3 regions of the Microlunatus sp. GCM10028923 genome follow, and region 3 is predicted to be linked to each of the others. Evidence: riboswitches for the same ligand, from Rfam matches in the RefSeq annotation. Region 3 holds a riboswitch; each other region holds the start of a gene.
What was found. Region 3 has a riboswitch for S-adenosylmethionine ahead of ACFQU4_RS33565 (aminotransferase class V-fold PLP-dependent enzyme). Riboswitches for the same ligand answer to the same signal wherever they lie in the genome.
Positions count from the first base shown of each region.

Region 1: it holds a riboswitch for S-adenosylmethionine, as region 3 does, so the genes downstream of both, thrC (threonine synthase) here and ACFQU4_RS33565 (aminotransferase class V-fold PLP-dependent enzyme) in region 3, are expected to answer to the same signal.
Region 2: it holds a riboswitch for S-adenosylmethionine, as region 3 does, so the genes downstream of both, ACFQU4_RS05140 (cysteine dioxygenase) here and ACFQU4_RS33565 (aminotransferase class V-fold PLP-dependent enzyme) in region 3, are expected to answer to the same signal.

Region 1 is NZ_JBHTFF010000003.1:72,444-76,804, reverse strand. It holds gene ACFQU4_RS07585 (TetR/AcrR family transcriptional regulator) at 1-147, shown strand, start outside; gene ACFQU4_RS07580 (ubiquitin-like small modifier protein 1) at 156-431, opposite strand; gene thrC (threonine synthase) at 428-1,708, opposite strand; SAM riboswitch class I at 1,722-1,834, opposite strand; gene ACFQU4_RS07570 (hypothetical protein) at 1,933-2,349, shown strand; gene ACFQU4_RS07565 (DUF3263 domain-containing protein) at 2,364-2,672, opposite strand; gene ACFQU4_RS07560 (Gfo/Idh/MocA family protein) at 2,858-3,859, shown strand; gene manA (mannose-6-phosphate isomerase, class I) at 3,880-4,361, shown strand, end outside.
Region 2 is NZ_JBHTFF010000002.1:207,953-212,313, reverse strand. It holds gene ACFQU4_RS05150 (glycoside hydrolase domain-containing protein) at 1-599, opposite strand, end outside; gene ACFQU4_RS05145 (hypothetical protein) at 670-996, opposite strand; SAM riboswitch class IV at 1,110-1,222, shown strand; gene ACFQU4_RS05140 (cysteine dioxygenase) at 1,436-1,918, shown strand; gene ACFQU4_RS05135 (rhodanese-like domain-containing protein) at 1,915-2,376, shown strand; gene ACFQU4_RS05130 (DUF418 domain-containing protein) at 2,327-3,508, opposite strand; gene ACFQU4_RS05125 (LacI family DNA-binding transcriptional regulator) at 3,592-4,361, opposite strand, start outside.
Region 3 is NZ_JBHTFF010000019.1:143,927-148,287, forward strand. It holds gene ACFQU4_RS33560 (hypothetical protein) at 18-944, opposite strand; SAM riboswitch class IV at 1,060-1,162, shown strand; gene ACFQU4_RS33565 (aminotransferase class V-fold PLP-dependent enzyme) at 1,208-2,572, shown strand; gene ACFQU4_RS33570 (DUF5130 family protein) at 2,690-3,076, opposite strand; gene ACFQU4_RS33575 (hypothetical protein) at 3,063-3,371, opposite strand; gene pyrR (bifunctional pyr operon transcriptional regulator/uracil phosphoribosyltransferase PyrR) at 3,412-4,017, shown strand; gene ACFQU4_RS33585 (aspartate carbamoyltransferase catalytic subunit) at 4,017-4,361, shown strand, end outside.

The sequences.
Region 1 (4,361 bases), on a different contig from region 3:
ACGGCCGGAGCCGCAGTCGGCGCGCTGATCGGCGCCGGGCAGGGAGCCAGCATGGCCAGTCTGCGACTCGGCCACTCCCTGCCGGAGCACCTCGCCGGCACCCGGCGCGCGCTCGACCTCGTCCGGGACGGACTGCGAACGCTCTGATCCGAGGATCAGCCGCCGGCGACCGCGGGGATGATCGAGATCTTGGCGTCGTCCTCGACCTTGGCGTCCAGGCCGCCGACGAACCGGACGTCCTCGTCACCGACGTACACGTTGACGAAGCGGCGCAGCTCACCGGCCTCATCGACGATGCGCTCCTTGATCCCGGGGTGGGCCGACTCGAGCGAGTCGAGCACCTCGGCCAGGGTCGCGCCGTCGGCGGTGACCTCCTTGGCCCCGCCGGTGTAGGTCCGGAGGATGGTCGGGATGCGTACCGATGCCGTCATGGACGCTCATCCTTCCAGAAAGCCTCGAACGCCTCATAACGAGGCGGGATGGTGGTCTTCGGGCCGACCTTGTCGGCGACGGCGTCGAGCGTCTTCAGCCCGTCGCCGGAGTTGATCACGACCGTCTCGGCCGCCGGGTCCAGGACACCGTCGGCGATCAGCTTCGCGGTCACGCCGACGGTCACGCCGCCCGCGGTCTCGGCGAAGATCCCCTCGGTCCTGGCCAGCCGCTGGATGTTCGCGACCACGGTCTCGTCGTCGACGTCGGTGATCACGCCACCGGTGCGGCGCACCGTGTCCAGCACGTACGGACCGTCGGCCGGGTTACCGATCGCCAGCGACTTCGCGATCGTGTCCGGCTTCACCGGGCGGACCACGTCATGGCCGGCGCGGTAGGCCTGCGCGATCGGCGAGCAGCCGGTGGCCTGCGCACCGAAGATCTTGTACGGCTTCTCGTCGACCAGCCCGAGCTTGATCAACTCCTGCAGGCCCTTGTCGATCTTGGTCAGCTGCGACCCGGACGCGACCGGGATGACGATCTGGTCCGGGATCCGCCAGCCGAGCTGCTCGGCGATCTCGTACGCCAGCGTCTTCGATCCCTCGGCGTAGTAGGGCCGCACGTTGACGTTCACGAACGCCCAGCCCTCTTCCTCGCCGGCGATCTCGCTGGCCAGCTTGTTCACGTCGTCGTAGGTGCCCTCGATCGCGATCAAGGTCGTGTCGTAGACGGCGGAGGCCAGGATCTTCTGCCGCTCCAGGTTCTCCGGCACCAGCACGACGGACCGGATGCCGGCCCGGGCGGCGGCCGCGGCGACCGCGTTGGCCAGGTTGCCGGTGGACGGGCAGGCCAGCACCTTCAGGCCCAGCTCGCGTGCCGCGGAGAGTGCGACGGCGACTACCCGGTCCTTGAACGAGTGGGTCGGGTTGCCCGAGTCGTCCTTCACCCAGAGCTGCCGCAGACCAAGATCATCGGCGAGGTTGCGCGCATCGACCAGCCGGGTGAACCCGGGGTCGGTGGACCGGAAGGTGGCGATGTCGGCGGGCACCGGCAGCAGCGGCGCGTACCGCCAGATGCTCTTCGGGCCGGCCTCGAGCTGGGCCCGGGTCACGGCCGGGAACTCGTACCCGACCTCGAGCGGGCCGAAGCATTCCACGCAGGCATAGAAGGGGCCCAGCGGCCCGGTGGCGCCGCAGGCCCGGCAGATCAGATGGGTGGCGTTGCCGAAGGCTCCGGGTCGACAGCCGGCGGGAGCTTCGGCGGAAATAGCCGTGGTCACGCGATCACGTCCTTCATCATCTTTCTCGGTCGACTGTCGCCGAGTCGGAAGTGGCACCGTGTCCGTCGGTCGGCCGGTTGCCGGGGAGTCATCGGGCCGAATCCCTCATCCCCATCTAGATGGCTGATTCAGCGTAAGGTCCGGATCGGGCGTTTCCCGAATCCTTTCTCGGATTGCAAGATCAATGCCCATATGCTGGACTCCTCGAGGGAGCGGAGGCCCGGATGGAGCTGCGATTTCACCTGCGCAGGGTCGGCAACGCGATCAACCTGGCCACGCCGTTCGGGCTGCTGGTGGCGCGGATCGGCGGCGCGCGATGGTCCGGCGGGCCGCGCGGGCTGCTCCAGGCCGAGGGCTACCGGCTCGGCTTTCCGTACGCGGAGGCCTTCACGATCGGCAACGTCGTGATCGCGAGGGAGAGCTGGGACGAGCAGCTACGCCGCAATCCGCGACTGCTGGAGCACGAGGAGGCGCACACCTGGCAGTGGTTCTACTGCCTCGGGCTGCCGTTCCTGCTGGCGTACTCGGCCTGTCTGGCCTGGTCGATGCTGCGCACCGGGGATCGCGCGCTCGGCAACTTCTTCGAGCGGCAGGCGGGTCTGGAGAGCGGCGGGTACATCACGCCGCCGGCGACCGACTGACCTTCAGGGAGCGGTCAGGCGTCGATGTTGAGGTCGATGCCGAGCCGGCGGGCCGAGCGCTCGCGCTGGCGGTTGGCCCGGAGCCGGCGCAGCCGCTTCACCAACAGCGGGTCGTGGGCCAGGGCCTCCGGGCGGTCGATCAGGGCGTTCAGCACCTGGTAGTAGCGGGTCGCGGACAGGCCGAAGCGCTCCCGGATCGCCTGCTCCTTGGCGCCGGCAAATTTCCACCACTGGCGCTCGAAGGCCAGGATGTCGGAATCGCGTTCGCTCAACGTCTCCGTGGGGTCGACGGGGTGTTGCTGGGGATTCGTCGCGGCGACCATGTTCCTCATAGTAGGGGAGGAATCACAGCCATGTCATTCACCGCGCCGAGGCCTCCGCGAGCCCCGGAATCCCGGGGAAACCGGGCCGGGACGTCCACGACGGCCGTGGCCGAGCGTAGCAAGCGGTTCCCACGACGGCCTCACCCGAGCACCACGGACGGCTCGGATGCGGTTTGATGGTGGCCATGAAGGATCGCATCGGGTGGGGGATTCTCGGGGCCGGCCACATCGCCGGAGTGTTTGCGTCCGATCTTGCGCTGCTCCCGGACGAGGCTGAACTGGTGGCCGTCGGCTCCCGGTCCAAGGCCAAGGCCGAAGAGTTCGCCCACCAACACGGTTTCGCCCGCTCCTACGGCTCGTACGCCGAACTGGCCGCCGACCCGGACGTCGACGTGGTCTACATCGCCTCGGTCCACAGCGACCACTTCGAGTCGGCCCGGATCTGCCTCGAGGCCGGCAAGTCGCTGCTGATCGAGAAGCCGATCACCGTCTCCGAGCCGCGCGCCAAGGTGCTCATCGCCTGGGCCCGCCAGCGTGGGCTGTTCCTGATGGAGGCCCTGTGGACCCGGACCAACCCGCTGATCCGGCAGGCCGTCGACCTGGTCGCCGCCGGTGAGATCGGCCAGATCAAGCACATCTCGGCCTCGTTCGGGTTCGCCTTCGACGGTCCGGAGACGCACCGGCTGCTGGATCCCGAGCAGGCCGGCGGCGGCGTGCTCGACCTCGGCGTCTATCCGGTCCACCTGACCGAGTTGTTCCTCGGCGAGCCGGACCGCGTGGTCGGGTACGGCAACGTCACCGCCGCCGACGTCGACACCCACGCCTCGGCCCTGCTCGGCTACTTCCCGCGGGACGGCCGGCCGGCCGCGACGGCGTCGGTGACCTGCAGCCTGGAGGCGAACCTGCCGACCCGGCTGGAGATCTTCGGCACCAACGGCCAGCTGACCATCGACGAGTTCATCCGGCCGCCGGAGCTCGCGCTCCGCCGCGGCACCGACCGGGACGCCAAGCCGGAGATCCTGATCGGCCAGTGGCCCGGCGGCGGCTACACCTTCCAGGCGCAGGAGGTCATGCGTTGTCTGCGGGCCGGCGAGCAGTTCTCGCCGATGGTGCCCTGGGAGTCGACCCTGGCCAGCATGCGCACCCTTGACCGTTGGATCGCGGGCGTCGAGGTCGCCCAGCCCTGATGACGACAGAGCAGCCCTTCATGATCAAGAGACTGACCGGAACCATCCAGCCGTACCCGTGGGGATCGACCACCCAGATCCCCGAGTTCCTGGGGACGACGCCGACCGGGGAGCCGCAGGCCGAGCTCTGGCTGGGGGCGCACCCGCAGGGTCCGAGCCGGATCGGCGACCCCGAGTCGGGCGACCAGGAGATCCTGGCCGACCATCTCGCGGCGGCGCCGGCGGAACGGATCGGGGCCGGCTCGGTGGAACGGTTCGGGCCGCGGCTGCCGTACCTGATGAAGGTGCTGGCGGCCGCCCGGCCGCTGTCCCTGCAGGCGCACCCGTCCCGGGAGCAGGCCGAGATCGGCTTCGCCCGCGAGGAGGCGACCGGGATCGGCCGGGACGCCGCGGACCGCACCTACCGGGACGACTGGCCGAAGCCGGAGGCGTTCTGCGCGCTCGGTCCAGTGCAGGCCCTGTGCGGCTTCCGGGACCCGCAGCAGACGTACGCGCTCTTCGA
Region 2 (4,361 bases), on a different contig from region 3:
GGGATGGTCACCGGCCGGACGTTGATCGACATGGGCAGGCTCAGGTTGCCCTGGTCGGTCTCCAGCGTGACGGTGCCGCGATAGACCCCGCCGGCGGCGTCCCGCGGCACGTTGACCCGGACCCAGATCGGCTGGGTCCGGTTCGCGCCGACCTTGATCGACGGCGTGTTCGACAGGCCGTCCGGGAACTCGTCCGGCGCCGGCCGGCTGGGTGCGTAGACGTACTGCTTGCTGCCGTTCTTGTCGAAGACCGAGTTGTGGTTCAGCGAGGTGAACTTGACGAAGTTGTACGTCAGGTTCGACGCCGCGATCGTGTTCCGGCCGGCGGTCAGCGCGCCGAACGAGACCTTCTTGATCGTGAACTCGCGGTCCCAGCGGACCACCACCTGGCCGGCCTCGAACTCGTTCCGGGCCGAGTCCAGGGCGAGCGCCGAGGCGCCGCCGGTGTCGTCCGGCAGCGAATCCGGAAAGACGTGCGTGGACGCGCGCGCTGCCCAGAGCAACGGCTTCGCGGCCGATTGGGCCGCCGGTGCGGTCAGCGCGGTCGCGACACAGGCGACGGCGAGCACCAAGGCGGCGAACAACGGGAACGGCTTCATCGGCTGACTCCCTACAGTCGGTGGAGACCTCATTGTTGGAACCGGCCGAGCACGGCGACAAACAACCCGACTAGACCACTGGCTCCCCCTCCGGCGGCGGGTCGCGATCGGGCCCCGGGTCGATCAGCCGGCGGACGTCTCCGGCGGGCAGCCAGACCCGCTGCCGACGGCGGTCGTGCAGCTCCACCAGGACCACCGGCCGGACCCAGCGGGTGACGTGGCCGCGGACCCACTCCTCCCCGTCGCGCGCCCAGACGACCCGGGCCTCGACCTCGACCCGGGTGTGGTCGCTGAGGTAGCGGGCGGTCTCCCCGGCCGGCCACTCCTCGTTCTCGACCCGCTGTTGCTCCTCCGGAGAGAGCTTCTCCCACCAGAACGAGTCCCTGACGCCTGCCATGGCGTAAGTATCGAACACCTGAGCGATTTTTCCAACCGGGGAGGCGTCCGTGATGTGGGACACAGCGGAACCTGGTTGAATCCGGCGCCGGTCGTCGTGGATCATCGTCCACAGGTCATGAGTGTCAGCGTCAAGCCCCGGCTCGCTGACCGGCAACCCTCGCGGAAGCGGGTGGGGTGCTCCGGGTGAGGACCTGGTCCGGCAGAACGTCGGGCAAGCCACTTCCACGACATGCGGAGGCACGATGATGACGAAGGGAACAGCGGAACCGCTCTGGCGGGATCCCGCGGCGGCGTTCCGCTCCCGGCTCCATGTTGATCTTGCTCGGACGGCGAGTGCCGTCTGTTGTCGAATGCGCTGACCGCGACCTTCGACAACCCCGCCCAGCCCAGTTCACCCGTACGGCGGCCTGAGGCTCGGCCCTGCCCCGAGGATGATCATGTCCGAACTCGATTCCCCGAACCCACACCTGGTCCAGCACGCTCGGATCATCGCGGCGACGCCGCGGCTCTGGCACTCCGCGGTCACGTTCGACCCGGACAGCCGCTTCCGTACCCATCTCCACTCGGCGCCCGACTACGAGGCGTGGCTGCAGACCTGGCTGCCCGGCCAGTCGACCGACTGGCACGACCACGGCGCCGGCAGCGGCGTCATCCTGGTCCTGCAGGGCACGCTGCTGGAGCACCTGGCCTGGGACGATCCGACCCGGCCGGCCCAGATCGATCCCGAGCCGATCACGCACGAGGCCGGTCGGCCGACGGAGTTCGGCCCGTTCCACATCCATCGGCTGGTGAACAGCTCGTCCGATCCGGCGATCAGCCTGCACCTGTATCCGCCGACGCTGGTCGAGGCCAGGCGGTACGCGCGCTACGGCGATCTGCTCGACTCGGTGGACGTACGGCTGGTCGGGGCACCCCGGTGACCCTCTCCGCCGCCGGTACGGTTCTCACCGCGCCACCCGGCCGGATCGCGTCGCGGCTGCCGGCGCTGACCCCGGCCGAGGCCAGGCACGCCTGGGATGCCGGCGCCACCGTGATCGACCTCCGGTCCCCGGCCGAACGGCGGGGCGCCGGCGACCTGCCCGGTGCGTTGCTGCTCGGCGCCGAGCAGGTGGCCGAGCTCGACCTCTCGGACGAGACGACCGTGATCCTGGTCTGCGGCGCCGGCGACCGGTCGAACCGGTTGGCCGAGGTGCTGCACCGGCGCGGACGCGGCAACGTCACCTGGGTCAGCGGCGGCTACCGCGGCTGGCTGGAAGCGATCTGGCGGCAGTGGTCGGAGATGCTGGTCTGCGATCCCGGCACGCCGGCCGGACGCTTCGCGCGCCTGATCACCCACCCGAGCTCCGCGCCGGCTCGGCGACCCGGCGCGGCCGGTTGACCAGCCGGCGGAGCAACCACTCCGCCGGACCGGCCCGGTTCGCGGCCTGCAGGAGGTTGGCCACCAGGGCGGCGACCAGCCAGGCGGTCAGTCCGATCAGCAACGCTCCGGCCGGCCCGACCCGGGCTCCGAACCCGAGGAACGCGGTCGACGACAGCAGGATCAGCGTCGCCTCCATGACGATGTAGCAGGTCAGCGAACGCCGTCCGATCGCGGTCAGCGGCCGGGTCCAGCGCGCGTCGGCGGAGACGTGCCGGCCGATCAGCCCGAAGATCGCGGCGTACGCGAAGCCGCCGGCCAGTCCGGTCGTCACGTGGAGGGCCTGGGCCCACCAGCCGTGGCCGGGCGCGAGCACGCCGGCGCCGACCAGGGCCAGCGGTACCGCGCCGAGGATCGAGACCGGCAGCCCGACGGCGACGATCCGGCGCAGCAGGCCCAGGTTGCGCTCCGGTTCCTCGAGCAACCGCCGGCGGGCGGCCCAGGCGCCGACCAGCACGGCCAGCGCGATCGGGAACAGTGTGACGTTGATGATCACGCCGAACACCCAACTGGTCAGTCGGTACACCAGGTCGGCCGGTGCGTAGCCGAGGTGACCGAGCGCCATCGCCGGAGTCTCCTCGGCCGGACCGGCCGACAACGCGAAGCCGAGCAGGATCGACGTGATCACGGCGACCCCGGCCAGCACGATGATCACCCGGCGCAGGGCCCGGTCGTCGCGGACCAGGACGCCGGCGATCAGCAGCGTGATCACTCCGTACGGGGCGAGGATCTCGACCGGCGTGACCAGCAGGGCCATGCCGAGGCCGAGGATCAGCATCCACCGGCCGCGGCGCCGGACCCGGGCCCGGATCTCGTCGTCCGGTTCGCCGCGCCGTCGCCGGCTCTCGATGATCAACACGAGGCCGTACCCGAGCAGGGCGGCGAACAACGGGAAAGAACGGCTGAAGACGAAGAAGGTCAGGCCGAGGTTGGCCAGCTGGTCGGCCAGGCCGCTGGCCGGCCGGACCCGTTCGTCGACGTTCACCAGCGCCTGGCCGGTGATCAACAACGGCGCGTGGGCGAGCGCGATCAGCAGCAGCATGAAGCCGCGGGCGAGATCAGGGGCGAGCATCCGACCGGGTGAACTGGGCATGACACCAGCCCAGCAGGAGAAGGGATTCCGCACGAGCCCCCGATCGGCCATAACCTCGGTCCGATCGTCCAGAGATCAGGGAACTAGCGGCCCATCGAGCTCTCGCGCAGGCGCAGGGTCCAGGGCACGGCGACGGACTCCGCGGGCCGGTCCGGGTCGGCGATCCGGGCCAGCAGCAGCCGCAGCGCCTCCGCGGCGAGGAACTCGAGGTCGGCGGCGACGGTGGTCAGGGTCGGGTTGCCGAAGCGGCCCTCGGCGATGTCGTCGAAGCCGGCGATGGCGATCCGGCCGGGCACGTCGACCCGGGCCTCGACGCAGGCCCGGACCGCCCCGATCGCCATCAGGTCGTTGAAGCAGAAGACCGCGTCCGGCGGCTCCGGCAGCGCCAGTAGGTGTTCCATCGCCTGTTTGCCGTCGATCCGGTCGTAGTGGGCGACCCCGATCACCAGCTCCGGCCGGTACGGCAGCCCGGCGCCGGCCAGGGCCTGCCGGTAACCCTCCAACCGGACCGACGCGGTGCCGGCCACCGACTCCCGACCGATCGCGGCGATCCGGGTCCGGCCCAGGGAGATCAGGTGGTCGGTCATCGCCCGCGACGCGGCCACCGAGTCGACCGCGACATGATCAAATCCCGGCGGTACGGCCCGCTCGCCGAGCAGCACCAGCGGCAGATCGTCGGCGCGGTCGGCGATCTCGTCGGCGTCGACCGCGAGCGGCGAGAAGATCATCCCGTCGATCACGTGCGACCGCATGCCGTTCAGCACCAGCCGTTCGGCCTCCGGCTCGGCGCCCGTCGCGTCCAGCAGCAGCAGCGAACCGAGCTTCGCTGCCGCAGCGCTGAACCGGGCGCCGA
Region 3 (4,361 bases):
ACGGGTGGACTGAACGCTCAGGGACCGGGAGGCCCGGAGGGCGAGGTCGCGCCCGGGCTGCGGCGGCGGGCCAGCAGGCGATTGAGCAGGACACCGACGGCGACCAGGCCGACCAGGACGGCGATCACCACCAGGCCGCTGGACGGGTTGCTGATCGTGAACGCGGTGATCCAGAAGATCACCGTGGCGCCGATCAGACAGCCGGCGCCGATCGACAACGCCTTGTTGCCGGGCGGCTGCTGAGTCGTCAGCTCCAACCGCTGGCTCAGGCGGACGGCGCCGGACTCGTACACGTCGGCGAGATCGACGAGCTCGTTGAGGGTCCGGGTCGCATCCCAACCAGGCAAGGGACCTGGCATGGCGATCTCGAAGCCGTCGCCGGCGAAGGTGATCATCGCCGCCTGCCCCTGCGGGTGGGCCAGCAGCCAGTCGATCACCGACGGCGGCACGGCTCCGGCGACGGTCGCCGGATCCTTGGCCAGCACCCGGAACTGTTCGTCGAACCGGGCGTGCCCGGTCGGGGCCTCGGTCAGCCCACCGAACAGGACGGTCGGCAGTGCGAGTGCGCGAGAGATGATCTTGATCGGCGTGGTCCGCGGGCCGAGCACCTGGATCGAGTGGTGCGAGGTCCGGCTGGTCGACCCCGAGGTCACGGTCTGCGTCGAGTACTCGAGCAGGACCACCCGGCGGCCGCGGTACTCGGCGGCGAAGGCGTAGTCGAAGGCCTTGCCGGTCCCGGTGTACGGAGTGTCGGTGAGCGGATCGGCCACCCGCCCGAACGGCAGCCCGAGTTCCGCGGTGAACCAGCGCGCCCCGAGCCGGCGACCGAGATCGTCGGTCTCGGCGCGGAGCCGGTGTTTGCGGCGCCGGCTGGCGACAGCGATCCCCACGAAACCGATCACGAACCCGCAGACGATGATCAATGCCGAGATGCCCTGATCCATGGCGGTCACCCTAGCGAGCCCAGGCCATCTCAGAACCCGGACAGCATTCTCAGAATGTGACCAATCGGGTTGCGCCGGGTCGCACGGTCGGTTGCAATGGTCGGCAAGAAGTACGTGTGACGAGTACCAGCGTTCAGCCCCGGCTTGCTGGTCGGCAACCCTCCTCCGCGGCGGGGTGCCCCGGGTGAACACACGGCCACCCCTGGCAAGCGCGGGCCGTAGCGGACAACGATCCAAGGCCCCATGATCATGAGGAGCCGGCGATGTCTGTCGTCATCGAATCCCGTACCACCACCGACCTGCGGCGGCAGCCGTCCATCCCCGCATTGCGTACGGTCAGCGGCGCCGACCTCGAGGTCCCGCTGGTGGACGGCAGCACGACGCGGTACGTCAACCTCGACTACGCGGCCAGCGCGCCGGCGCTGTCCGAGGTGCTGGACGAGCTCGGCCGAGCACTGCCCTACTACGCGTCCGTGCACCGCGGCGCCGGCTACGCGTCGGCGGCCAGTACCACCGCGTACGAGCAGGCCCGCCGGACCATCGCCGCGGCGACCGGGGCCCGGGCCGACGACCACGTGATCTTCACCCGCAACACCACCGACGCCCTGAACCTGCTGGCCCGGGCCGTTCCCGCCGACCTCGACGTGGTCTGTCTCGACATCGAGCACCACGCGAACCTGTTGCCCTGGCAGCAGCGCGGCGCGACCGTGATCACCGCCCGGCCGACCCTGGCGGAGACGCTCGACCTGCTGGCCGCCGAACTCGCCCGGCCCGAGGTCGCCCTGCTCGCGATCACCGGCGCGTCCAACGTGACCGGCGAGACGCTGCCGTTGGACCGGATCGCCGAACTGTGCCGGCGGACCGGCACCCGGCTCGCCGTCGACGGCGCCCAGCTGGTGCCGCACCGCGACGTCGACCTGGCCGGTAGCGGGATCGACTATCTGGCCTTCTCCGGCCACAAGACCTACGCGCCGTTCGGTGCCGGGGTCCTGGTCGGCCGCGCCGACTGGCTGGATGCGGCGCCGCCCTATCTGGCCGGCGGCGGTGCGGTCCGCCGGGTCCGTACCGACGAGACGGAGTGGACCACCGGCCCGGCCCGGCACGAGGGCGGCACCCCGAACGTGCTCGGCGCGGTCACCCTCGCCGCGGCCTGCCGCACCTTGACCGGCCTCGGCCGGCTGCGTCGGGACCGGCACGAGCGGGCGCTGACCGACCGGCTGCGGGCCGGTCTCACCGAGGTGCCGGGGGCACGGCTGCTGCGGATCTTCGACGACAGCACCGACACCGTCGGCATCGTCGCGTTCACGGTCGACGGTTTCGACGCCGGCCTGGTCGCGGCCTATCTGTCGGCCGAGCACGGGATCGGCGTCCGGGACGGCAAGTTCTGCGCCCATCCACTGCTGAACCGGCTCGGCTGCGCCGACGGAGCGATCCGGGTCAGCGTCGGCCTGGGCTCATCGTCCGCGGACGTGGACGCGCTGATCACCGGGCTGCACCGGCTGGTCGAGGTTGGGCCGGAGTGGACGTACGACGAGGTGGACGGCCGGATTCAGCCGGTACCGGATCCGCGGCCGGCGCCGGACTGGCTGCCCGAACTGGAGACCGGCGGCACCGGCTGCAGGGGCTGAAACCACAACGTTCCCTGAGCTTGTCGAAGGGCAAGGCCCGATCTGGCTCGGCCCTTCGACAGGCTCAGGGCACTGAATTGCGGCTTGGCCCTTCGACAGGCTTAGGGAACGACAGGCTCAGGGGTTGACGTGCAGCGTGCGCGGCTTGCGGGCCGATTCGCCGAGCTGCTGGATGCCGAGCACCAGGCCGCCGACGATGTCGCCGCCGGCGAAGGACGACTGCATGCTCGCCGCGGCCAGCCGGCATTCAACATCATCCAGGGTGCGCCGCGCCTCGACGCCGGTGATGATCTCGAGCGCCCGGAAGCCGGGGTCGCAGAGCACCAGCACCGAATGCTGCGGGTCGTCGAGCCCGGCGTGCAACCGCTCGGCGTACCGCCGGGAATCCTCCTCGGCGACGCCGATGAAGACGGAGAAGATCAGCCCGGAGACCGCCTCGGCGTTGTCGACCGCCTGCTGGATCCGGTGCAGCTGCTGCGGGGTCAGGTCGTTACCAGCGGGCACTTGCGCCTCCGACCTCGGCCGACGGCCCGGCGGGCAGCTCGGCCGCCGCAGCGCCCTGCTCCAATTGACCCAGCTCGGCGCCACGGCCGAGCCAGACCGGCTCGGTGACGGCGAGCGACTGCCGCTGGTTGGCCCGGATCAGCGAGGGCGCCTTGCCCAGCGCGAAGATCGCCAGGAACACCAGCCCCGGGAAGCCCACCAGCACGCCCAGCGTCTGCAGGACGGTCGGGTTCGCGACCTCGGGCCAGCCCGATAGCGTTTCGAGGGGCACTACCATGCTCAGCAGTTCACTCACGCCCCATACGGTAGTCGATCACGCCCCTGAAGGAGGCACCGTGTCCGACCGCGCAGCCGACGCGTCCGCCGCGGATCCCCGAGTCGTGACGACGAACTCCCGCATCGTGATGGACGGCGAGCAGATCTCCCGGGCCTGTGCCCGGATGGCGCACCAACTGCTGGAGGCCAACCGTGGCGCCGGCGGCCTGGTGCTGCTCGGCATCCCGACCCGCGGCGTGCCGCTGGCCGAGCGGCTGGCCGAGGCGATCGCCGGCGTCGAAGGGGTCCAGGTCCCGGTCGGTGCGCTCGACATCACGCTCTACCGGGACGACCTACGCCGCAACCCGACCCGGGCGCCGGCCCAGACCAGACTGCCGGTCGACCTGGACGACACGACGGTCGTGCTGGTCGACGACGTCCTCTATTCCGGCCGTACGGTGCGCGCAGCGCTGGACGCGCTCGGTGATCTTGGTCGACCCCGGGCGGTACGGCTCGCGGTGCTGGTCGACCGGGGCCACCGGCAGTTGCCGATCCGGGCCGATCACGTCGGCAAGAACCTGCCGACCGCGGCCAGCGAACGGGTCCAGGTCCGGCTCGCCGAACTCGACGGCGTCAACGAGGTCACGATCACCCGGGACTCGGGTGCCGAGGGGGAATCCGCCTGATGCGACATCTGTTGTCCGCAGCCGATCTCGATCATGACGAGATCGTCGAGATCCTCGATCTCGCCGAGGAGATGGCCCAGGTGCTGCACCGGCCGATCAAGAAACTGCCGGCTCTGCGCGGCCGGACCGTGGTCAATCTGTTCTTCGAGGATTCGACCCGGACCCGCTCGTCGTTCGAGATCGCCGGCAAGTGGCTGTCCGCGGACGTGATCAACATCAGCGCCAAGGGATCCTCGGTGTCCAAGGGCGAATCGCTGCGGGACACGGTGCTCACGGTGGCCGCGATGGGCGTCGACGCCCTGGTCATCCGGCACCAGGCCTCGGGCGCGCCGCTGCAGGCCTCG